DNA from 2 places in the Duganella sp. Leaf61 genome. Region 1 is predicted to be linked to the other one. Evidence: predicted binding sites of a transcription regulator. Region 1 holds the regulator's gene; the other holds the start of a gene.
The links. Region 1 encodes FNR, which switches genes on or off when oxygen is low (the NO sensors DNR and NnrR bind a similar motif). Its sites were predicted from a motif close to TTGATNNNNATCAA; they were not measured.

Region 1 (5,378 bases):
TGATCCGCTACGCCACCGAACGCGCGCTCGACGAGCATTTAACGCCCACCGAAATCCGCCGCCGCACCTGGCGCCCCCGGGTGCGCATCTACACCGCCGTGCTGTGCCTGATCGTGGCCGGCGCCGGCGCCGCCCTGTACCTGCGCGTGCCACTGAAAATGGACGTGATCCGCGACCGTGGCGCCATGGGCCGCGAGGTGGAAGACGGCATGATCGAAAACGTCTATCGGCTGCAGATCATGAACACGACCGAGCGCGCCCACACGTATCGCATCAGCGTGTCCGGCATCGACACACTGGCCCTGGTCACGCCCGCTACCGTGCACCTGGACGCGACCGAAACGCGCGGCGTACCGATCCGCCTGCGCACCGCGCACGGCGCCGCACACAAGGGCTCGAACAAGATCGAAGTGGCGCTGACATCGGTGGATGATCCGGCGCTGCATGTGAAAGAAACAGCGGTCTTCATTGTGCCGCGCTAGGAGATCACCATGCACCATTTACACAGCACGGTCACGCCGTGGTACAAGCAGCGCTGGCCGTGGTTCCTGATGCTGGGCCCGGCCATCGTGGTGGCCGGCAGCGTGTTTACCGCCTGGCTGGCGTTTTCAACGCCCGACCCGGTGGTGGTTGGCGACTACTACAAGCAGGGCAAGGCCATCAACCAGGACCTGAGCCGCGACCGCGTGGCCAGCGCCATGGGCCTGTCGATGACGATCGGCTACGACGCCAATCGCGGCGCGCTGACGGGCCAGGTGCAACGCGCCAGCGGCGGCGGCATCACCGAGCGCCTGCGGCTGCGTCTCGCGCACGCGACCTTGCCCGACAAGGACATCGAAGCGACCGTGCTACCCGATGCGGCGGGCCGCTTCGAACTGCCACTGGCCATGCTCGAACGCAGCCGCTGGGTGGTGCTGGTGGAAGGCGAAAAACGCGACTGGCGCCTGGCCGGCGCGTGGACGTGGCCGAAGGAGCGCGGGGTAACCTTGGTGGCGGATGTGGCGCCTGTGCAGCAGCAGGCGCCGGCGCAATAGCCGCACAATAGGCGCCGGGGCACAGGCATGCCTCTGGCGCGCTATCAGTTCAACCGCAAGTCTGGGTACCGGCCGTAATCGCCTTGAGCGTTTGCGGCTGCAGCAGTTCGATTTCGCGGTTGCTTACCCGGACCAGTCCTTCTTTCTTGAACTTCGACAGCAGGCGGCTGATGCTTTCGATCGTCAGGCCCAGGTAGTTGCCGATCTCCTCGCGCGACATGCGCAGCTGGAACGCGTTGGGCGAGTAGCCGCGTGCTTCGTAGCGCGACGACAGGTTGACCAGGAAGGCGGCGAAACGCTGGGTGGCCTGCATATTGCCGAGCAAGAGCATCACGCTTTGCTCGCGCGTGATTTCCTGGCTCATCATGCGGTGGAAGTGGCGCAGCAGGGTCGGCATTTCGGCCAGCAGTTGCTGCAGGGTGGCGAACGGAATTTCGCACACTTCGCTGTCTTCCAGCGCCACCGCCGTGCAATGGTGCAGGTCGGTGCTGATGGCGTCCATGCCCAGCAGTTCGCCGGCCATCTGGAAGCCGGTGATCTGCTCCGCGCCTTCGCGGTTGACCTGGTAGGTTTTGAAGTGGCCGAGGCGGATCGCGTACAGGTTCTGGAACGGGTCGCCAATGCGGAACAAGGTATTGCCGCGCGCGACCTTGCGCCGGCGGCCGATGATCTGGTCGAGCCGGTCCATGTCTTCGTTGCCCAGTCCCATGGGCAAACACAGCTGGTGCATGCTGCACGTGGCGCAGCTGGCTTTGAGGATGTCGATTGTGGCGCCGGGCAGCACCAGCGATGGCAGGTCTTTGATCATGACCGCTAGTGTAGACCATGATGCGCCAGGATGGTGCGATGCCGCACTGCCACCATCGGGTATTCCGACGTGCATTTCACTTGCATTGTGCAAGCAAATGACCGGTGAAAATTCCGCCCGTCGCCACTTTCCCGCTGGCGAAGGATACGCTAGACTGGTCCTCGTTATTGCCGATTTCTCAACTTGAGCAGGAGAGATAAAGACCATGAATCTACGCCGCTGCGCCGTGCTGTACCTCGAACCCCGCGAAGAACTGGACATCGACTGGACCGCCTTGTTTGCCGGCACCAGCACCCTGGCGGCCAGCACCCGCTGGCTGGCGCTGGCGCCGCACCTGGACCGCGAGATCGAAGTCGATGCGGCCGACCTGGCAATGCTGGCCGATGTCGGTGCGTCGGTGTGGACCGCGCGCGACCAGGTCGTCGAACGCCATGGCGCGGCAGTCGTGGACCGGCTGCTCGCGCACGGCCTGCTGCTGGCCGAGGATCAGGGGCAGCAGCAAGAGCAGGCCACCGCGCAGGACGCCCTGCGCGAACGCGACGACACCTTGCGCACGCTGCACTGGCGGCCGCTGGCGGCGCTGGCGCACACGTTCTCGCGCTGGCACGACGTACGCAGCGACACCGGCATGGAGGCGCCCAGCTTCGAGGAACTGCTCGAACGCCACGGCAATCCGCCACCGCCGGTGCAGCAGGTGGCCAGCATCGGCGCGGCGGTGCCGCTGCCAGCGCCCGCCGGTTTCCTCGACGAGGTACTGCTGCGCCGCTACACGGGCCGCAACTACGACACCAGCGCCAGCCTGCCGCTGGCGGTGGCGGCGCGCCTGCTGCAACGCACATTCGGCGCCCAGGAACTGCGCCACATCGGCCCGCACGCTAACGTCCTGAAAAAGACCAGCCCGTCGGGCGGCGGCCTGCATCCGGTCGAAGCGTTCGTGCTGGTGCAACGGGTGGACGGCCTGGCGCCGGGCTTGTACCACTACCATCCGCTCGACAACACGCTGGTGCCGCTGCGCGCGACCACGCAGGACGAAGCGGCGGCGCTGGCGCTGCAAATGGTGGCGGACCAGTACTGGCTGGCCGGGGCGGCGATGCAGGTGGTGATGGTGGGACGGGTGGAGCGCTCGTTCTGGAAATACCGCAACCACCAGAAGGCGTACCGCGCAATATCGCTCGATGCCGGCCACCTGTCGCAGACGTTTTATCTGCTGGCCTCGGAAGCGGGCTTGCCGGCGTTTATCACCGCCGCCATCAACGACATCGATATCGAAACCATGCTGGGGCTGGACCATCTGCGCCACGCAGTGATTGCCGTGTGCGGTTGCGGCGTGGCCGCGACCGGCGCGCGCGAGATGGTGGAACTGCGCTACGGTGAAACCGGCCTCGGCCCGGTGGCAGAGTAGCCGGTCAAGAGTTGATCAGGAGGCCAGGCGCGACACCGATACGCCGGACAACATGAACAGCACCATGCCGTTCTCACCGATCTGCTTGCTTGCCAGGGCGGCATGGTCGGCGGCGGCCGCATCCTTGGACGGCAGGCGGCGCGCGGCCGGTACCTTGGCCGGATCGAGCTTGATGCCGAGCGTGTCCAGGGCGCGTACCGGGTCGTTTTGCATGCGGTCGCGGAAGCCATCGTCGGTGGCCAGTTTGGCGAGCATGGTGTTGAGCTGATCGAAATTCTGTTTAAGCATTGTGTACTCCCTCAAGGTGGATAAAAACAATGTGCTGCCCGGCCATCCTACGCCGAACTTAGCGGATTCACAACGTGTTTAACGGTCGCCAGGGTCCGCTGCGCGGGCCGCATCGAGCACTGTCGCCAATGCCGTGTCGAATGCCGCCAGTGCCGGCGCGGCCTGGTCCGGCGCGCTGCGCAGTTGCAGCTCGAGGATGCCGCTGCAGCGGTGCAGCTGGCCCATCGACAGGTTGCCGGCTGCCCCCTTGACCTTGTGGACCAGCAGCGCGGCCTGCTCGGTATTGCCGGCGCCGATGGCAGCGGCCAGTTGCGCCGGCGTGCCAGCGAATTCCTCCACGAATTTCTCCAACAGTACCGTGAGCAGGCGGCGATTGCCGCCCAGCCGCACCAGCGCGGCGCTGGTGTCGATGCCAGCGTCGATGCCGGACTCGCTGGCCAGGCCGGCCGCGCTGCTACCGCCGTCCGCGACGCCGGCTTGCGCCTCTGGCACCGGTCCCGGTCCCGGTTCCGGTTCCGGTTCCGGTTCCGGTTCCGGCAGCGCCGGCGCGGCGCGGCCGATGATCCAGCCGGCCAGCACCTCGAACAATCGTTCCGGTTCGATCGGCTTGGTGATGTAGTCGTTCATGCCCATTGCCAGGCTGTTTTCGCGGAAGCCCGGCACCGCGTGCGCGGTCATCGCGATCACCGGCAATTGCGCGGTCGAATGGCGCGCGCGGATCAGCGCTGTCGCTTCGTAACCGTCCATCTCCGGCATCTGGATATCCATCAGCACCGCGTCGTAGCGGCAGGCTTCGACCATGCGCACCGCCTCCATGCCGGTGGCGGCCAGGTCCACCTGCAGGCCGCCGCCGAGCAGCACTTCGCGCGCGACCTGCTGGTTGATCTGGTTATCGTCCACCACCAGCACGCGGGCGCCGGCCAGGCGCTGCGCCGCCGCCGACAGCATGCGCGGCGACAAAGGCGCCACGGCGGGTTCGTCGGCGGCCAGGCCCAGCGCCTGCGCGATGGTCAGTAGCATGCGCGTGCGGTTGACGGGCTTGGCCAGGCAGTGGCGGATGCCGAGCTGGCCGGCCGCGCGCATGGCCGCCTCGCGCCCGTACTCGGTGGCCATGATCACGATCCCGGGCGCACCCGGCGCGGCCGCCTGGCGCAGGCGCCGCACCGTGTCGACGCCGTGGGCGCCCGGCATGTCCCAGTCCAGCACCACCACGTCCACCGGCTCCGGCGCCAAATAGGCATCCACCGCCGCCGCCGCCGCGTCGGCTGACCCGGCGGTGGTCACCGGCAGGCCGGCGTCGCCCAGCTGCTGGGCGAACATGGTGCGCACCACCGCGCTGTCGTCCACCACCAGCACCCGCGTGCCGGCCAGCAGCGCCAGCAAACCGGGCGCATCGTCGTGCCGCGCTGGCAGGCTGGGCAGGGCGACGCTGAAGTGGAAGCGGCTGCCTTGCCCCGGCGTGCTGTCGACGCCGATCACGCCGCCCATGGCGCGCACCAGCTGCTGCGAGATCGCCAGGCCCAGCCCGGTGCCGCCGTACAGGCGCGTGGTGCTGCTGTCGGCCTGGCTGAAGGCGTGGAACAGGCGCTGCTGCTGCTCGGCGCTGATGCCCACGCCGCTGTCGCTGACGGCGAACCGCAGGCGGTCCCCGTCCGGCCCGGTCTCCCGCCTTACCTGCAGCACGATCTCGCCGCGCGCGGTGAACTTGAGGGCATTGCCCACCAGGTTGATCAATACTTGGCCCAGGCGCAACGGATCGCCGGCCAGGCGGGCCGGCACGTCCGGGTCGGCCCAGGCCACCAGCTCCAGGCCTTTTTCCGCCGCGCGCCACGAAAACAGGTCCATC
Region 2 (5,378 bases), on a different contig from region 1:
TTACCGCCATGCTGCGCAAGCTCGGTACCGGCCTCTTGGTCACCGAATTGATGGGGCAGGGCACCAACTATGTCACCGGCGATTATTCGCGCGGCGCGTCGGGCTTCTGGGTGGAGAACGGCGTGATCCAGTACCCGGTCGAGGAGATCACGATCGCCGGCAACATGAAAGACATGCTGGCGCAAATCGTCGCGGTTGGCGCCGACACCATGATGCGTGGCACCAAGCAGACTGGCTCGATCCTGATCGAGAAGATGGTGGTGGGCGGCGCCTGAACCTGCACGGCCAGGGCCGGCCCCATCTCGTGCTGCATGCGTACTGCACGCGTATCGCTGGCGGGTTAGCCAGGGGGGGCACGATCATTTATTGCTTGCACAAGGCGCTGGCGGGCACACCGCAGGCCACCAGCCGGCCGACGTCCGGATTTTTCAGGTAATCGAGGTGGGCGCGGTCGGGCCGCTCCAGCAAACCGAGCCAGGTCCGCGCGTTCGATACCAGGATGTTGAACACCTTGACGCTCTCGCTGGCGTAGCGCTCCGTTGGCAGCGTGTATGACAGCACATCGCTGGGATCGCTGAATGCCACCAGCGTCAGCGGCGCTGGAACTCGGCGCCGGTCGCCGCTGCCGCGTTGTTGCAATAGCAGTTGCAGACTGTCGGGCGCCGCCGCCGGTGCCGCACCCGGGACAGGTACTGCAATACTGCCGGCAGCGGCACCATCCAGCGCCTGATCGGCCAGCGACAGCAGCGGGATCTGGTTCGCCGCCATCACCAGTATCCGCATCCGCTCCATGGTGCGCCGGGCCGTGGCGGCGGCGCGCGATGCAGGGGCTTCCAGCGTCATGCGCAGCAGCGTGTCGAACATGATCTTGCTGCCCATGCTATGTGCGATCACCACCAGCGGCACATTGTCGGCCGCTTCGTCGCCGGCCAGCACGTGCAGGATGGCGTCGCGCATGCGCAGCTGGATCGCATCGCGCGCCACGCCCTGGTAGATCAGCGCGTCGGGCAGGCAATCGTCGATCAGGGTGTCTTTCAGGCGGGCGTTCAGCAGCGCACGTTGATGCGGATACGGTGGCGCGCCGGTGCAGATGGCCGACTTGCCGGTCTGGTCGTAGCACAGCTGGCGCTTGAGCGGCGTGGTCAGCGGCGACCAGATCAGGGCGTTGAAGCGCAGGCGGCCGGCAGGCGTCTCGACCGTGGTGGGCACGATCTCGATGCCGCCGGCGTCAGGGACGGCGGCGCGTGCGGTGGACATGGTGGTGCTGTCGATCGCCTGCGTCAGCTGCGCCACCACCTGCTGCGCCCAGCGGGCGTCGTGGGTGCAGATGCCGTGGACCAGCAGGACATCGGTGGTGCGGGAGCCCGTTTCGGCGAGAGCACGGGTCTGTGCTTGAGCGCCGAAGCGGGGCCCCGATGCAGTGGTGGCGAAGAAGTCCGCGTCGGCGCTGGCGGGGCGCCCCGCATCAGCGGCAGCGCGAATCTCGGCCTGCGCAGGCAGATCCGCCAGGCCGGGGAAGCGGGTATCGGCGTCGAGGATCTGTGGCGGGCTGTACGGCGTGCTACAGGCGGCCAACAACACCAGGCAGCCCGGCGCCGCAGCAGACACGAGGCGGCCAACAGGATGGCAGCGGCTGGTGTGATCGATGCGGGTGATGTGTTTCGTGACGCGGCGGACGTGGTGGACGTGTGTAAAACCGGTGAGGCGGAACAAGGCGGCAGTCCTGCGGCGCGCAGATAACAGAATGTTCATGCTGAACCTCCGGGAAAGGCGCCGGGTGGCGCCTGCTGGAGGCCAGTGTATTTTTGCGGACGGCGTCCGCCTTGTCCTGGCGCAGCACCAGGACAAGCAAAGCGTTACTGCTGCGCGACCAGCGTTTGCAGTACCGGTTGCAACACAGCTTTGCCCAGCTCGGCGCTGCGGGCGCCGTTCCAGCCGGTGTCGGCGTCCGGATCGTTGGCGTTGTCCTTGAACGGCAGTTCCACCGTCAGCGACAGGCAGCCGAACTGGTGCGTGATATGGGGCGAACCCATGGTGAGCGTTTCGTCGGTGTACGGGGTTTCGCCGTAGCCGTACTCGTCCTGGAAGTCCGGGCTGGCTATCAGGAAGTTGTCGATGAAGTATTGCTGGCCTTCGGCCTGGTCCGGGGTCCAGGTCGGCAGCGACTCGCTGCCCGCCACGAATACATACGGCAAGCCTTCGTCGCCGTGGATGTCGAGGAACAGGTCGCAACCGGTTTCCAGCATCTTGCTTTTTACCAGGAATACTTCCGGGCTGCGCTCCATGGTCGGATTCAGCCACTCGCGGTTGAGGTTGGCGCCAGCGGCGTTGGTGCGCAGGTTGCCGCGTACCGAGCCGTCCGGATTCATGTTCGGCACCACGTAGAACACGGCTTCCTTCAGGCAATTGCGGCCGAACGGGTTGGCCGGATCGAGCAGCGCTTCGACCATGCCTTCCACAAACCATTCAGCCATCGTCTCGCCCGGGTGCTGGCGTGCGATCACCCACACTTTTTGCTCGGCTTCCGGATCGCCGATGACCAGCATGTTCAGGTCGCGGCCGTCGATGGTGCTGCCCAGGTCGATCTGTTTGACCAATGGCGACAGTTGCGCGTTGTCCAGCAGCGCCAGGTGACGTTCCCACGAATACGGCTCGAAATAGGCGTAATAGACGCTGTCATATTCGGGCGTGTGGTTAATCGTCATCACTTCGCCATCGAACGAGGTCGGCACGCGGAACCAGTTGTCGCGGTCGTAGCTGGCCACGGCCTGGTAGTCTTTCCAGCCATCTGGGTAGGCGGTCTTGCCGGCGTTGAGGAAACGCAGCGCCAGCGGGGTCGATGCGCCGCCCTGCACGCGGAAGTAGAACCACTGGGTAATGTCGGCGTGCGAGTCCTTGCGGATGTTCAGGTCGATCGCGGCCGGGTTGTCGGCGGAAATGACGTCGATGGCGCCGGCGTCGAACTGCTGGCTGATTTTGATAGGCATGGTGGATAGTCCCGTTGAATTCAGTGTCGAGCGCTTGTGGCGCAGTGGCGACATCATACAGGGTGGCAGCCCTTGGCGACACTCGTCTCGGTATGGCGCATAGCCGCTCACCCCTGACGCAAGCCCCCGAACCGCGCATAAAACGCCGCTTCCGCAGCCGGCGCCTCCGGGTCTTCGCGGCGCAGCACGCTGTCGATGTGCTGCTCGGCGGCACCGTGCACGGCCAGGTATAGCTGGCGCGCCAGCGCGTAGGCCTGGGTGCCGGGCCAGGGTGCGGGCAGCAGTTCTGCCGGCAGTTGCGGGTCGTGCAGTTGCACGCGGCGGTAGGCGTGGATCAGCAGGGTGCGGATCACGAAGGCCTGCTCCGGCGTCAGTTCGTCGGCCACGCCGCCGTCGAGCCCTTCTGCGAGCGGCGCAAAGCGCGCCAGAAATTGTTCGTAGCCGGCCGCCACTTCGCGCACGTCCCAGCCGGTCGCTACCAGGTCGCCCAGCGACCGCGCACCCACGCCCGGCACGGTGGCCGCGCGCACCACGAACAGCTTGCCGGTCACGCCCAGGCGCGCCAGCACTTCCGCCAGCGCGGCCGGCTCGGCAGCCGGATGGCCGAGGATGCCGGGCGCGATCACGCTGTAGCCCTCCCACAACAGTTCCTTGCGCACGGCCGTGCGTTCGGCCGGCGTCAGCGCGCCTTCGCCGCTGATGACCAGGGTCCAGCTGCCGTCCCAGTGCGCGTGCGGTTCGGCGTAGATGCGGCGGTAGGCGTGGGAAAAACGCGCCATGGCGTCGGGCGTGATTGCGTAGGCGCTGCGGCGGCCGTCGCGCCGGGCGCCAAGCCAGCCCTCCTGCGCCAGCCGGAACACGGCCGTGCGCAGCAGCCTGTCATTGACGCCGAACGGCGCCAGCAACTCGATCAGGCTGCCGAGCCACACCATGCCGCCGTGCGGCACGATGGCGTCGCCGAAGATGGTCACCACCAGCGATTTCGAGCGCGGCGGGTCGTGGGCAAGGAAGTCGGTGATCCAGTCGGAGCAGTGCATATCGGCCAACAATGTCTGAAAACAGCAGTTTACCGGGTGAAACGCATTTTAAGGGTATCAAATGCGGAATTTTGATATGACTCAAAAAAACTGTAGCGAAAAAGATTTGTGTATCGTATTATGATTTCAAGCCAGTACAGAGGAGGAGACGATATGTACGCCCAACAAGTAGAGACCGGCCTGAGCACGGTCCGCACCATCGCCGACATGGCCGACGACGAACGCGCCTTCCAGGCCCGCATCGACGCCGGCGTGCGCATCGAGGCCAAGGACTGGATGCCCGACGCTTACCGCAAAACCCTGATCCGCCAGATTTCCCAGCACGCCCACTCGGAAATCGTCGGTCAGCTACCGGAAGGCAACTGGGTCACGCGCGCCCCCACGCTCAAGCGCAAGTCGATTTTGCTGGCCAAGATCCAGGACGAAGCCGGCCACGGCCTGTACCTGTACAGCGCCGCCGAGACGCTGGGCGTTACCCGCGACGAACTGCTCGCTGCCTTGCACAGCGGCAAAGCCAAGTATTCGAGCATCTTCAATTACCCCACCTTGTCGTGGGCCGACATGGGCGCCATCGGCTGGCTGGTCGATGGTTCGGCCATCATCAACCAGATCCCGCTGTGCCGCTGCTCGTACGGACCGTATGCGCGCGCCATGGTCCGCGTGTGCAAGGAGGAGTCGTTCCATGCGCGCCAGGGCTACGACATCATGCTGTCGCTGGCGCGCGGCACGCCCGAGCAAAAGGCCATGGCGCAGGATGCGCTCAATCGCTGGTGGTGGCCGTCGCTGATGATGTTCGGCCCGTCCGACGCCGAATCGGTCAACAGCGCGCAGTCGGCGCAGTGGCGCATCAAGCTGTTCTCCAACGACGAACTGCGCCAGCGCATGGTCGATCAGACCGTGCCGCAGGCCGAGTTCCTGGGCCTGACCGTGCCCGACCCCGACCTGCGCTTCAATGCCGAGACGGGCCACTACGAATTCGGCGCCATCGACTGGACCGAATTCCAGAATGTCCTCAAGGGCAATGGCCCGTGCAACCGCGAGCGCTTGCGCATGCGCGTCGATGCCTGGGAGGAGGGCGCCTGGTTCCGCGAGGCGCTGGTGGCGCACGCCGACAAACACGCAGCAGTGAAGGAGGTCGCATGACAACGCAAACGAACCCGCAATCGAGCAAAGAATGGCCGTTGTGGGAAGTGTTCATCCGCAGCCAGCATGGCCTGGCGCACAAGCACGTGGGTAGCCTGCACGCGCCGGACGCCGAAATGGCGGTCAACAACGCGCGCGACGTCTATACCCGCCGCAACGAGGGCGTGAGCATCTGGGTGGTGCGCGCGGCCGACATCGTCGCCAGCAGCCC

Region 2: the regulator FNR is predicted to act here: its motif matches at 4,096-4,109, upstream of paaA (1,2-phenylacetyl-CoA epoxidase subunit PaaA).

What each region holds. Positions count from the first base shown of each region.
Region 1 covers NZ_LMLM01000023.1:261,845-267,222, reverse strand. Annotated here, with positions in the region: gene ccoG (cytochrome c oxidase accessory protein CcoG) at 1-482, shown strand, start outside; gene ASF04_RS14200 (FixH family protein) at 492-1,034, shown strand; gene fnr (fumarate/nitrate reduction transcriptional regulator Fnr) at 1,084-1,842, opposite strand; gene ASF04_RS14190 (putative peptide maturation dehydrogenase) at 2,048-3,244, shown strand; gene ASF04_RS14185 (NHLP-related RiPP peptide) at 3,260-3,532, opposite strand; gene ASF04_RS14180 (hybrid sensor histidine kinase/response regulator) at 3,611-5,378, opposite strand, start outside.
Region 2 covers NZ_LMLM01000001.1:600,088-605,465, reverse strand. Annotated here, with positions in the region: gene pmbA (metalloprotease PmbA) at 1-275, shown strand, start outside; gene ASF04_RS02615 (hypothetical protein) at 364-1,752, opposite strand; gene ASF04_RS02610 (M14-type cytosolic carboxypeptidase) at 1,857-2,987, opposite strand; gene paaX (phenylacetic acid degradation operon negative regulatory protein PaaX) at 3,095-4,033, opposite strand; gene paaA (1,2-phenylacetyl-CoA epoxidase subunit PaaA) at 4,178-5,167, shown strand; gene paaB (1,2-phenylacetyl-CoA epoxidase subunit PaaB) at 5,164-5,378, shown strand, end outside.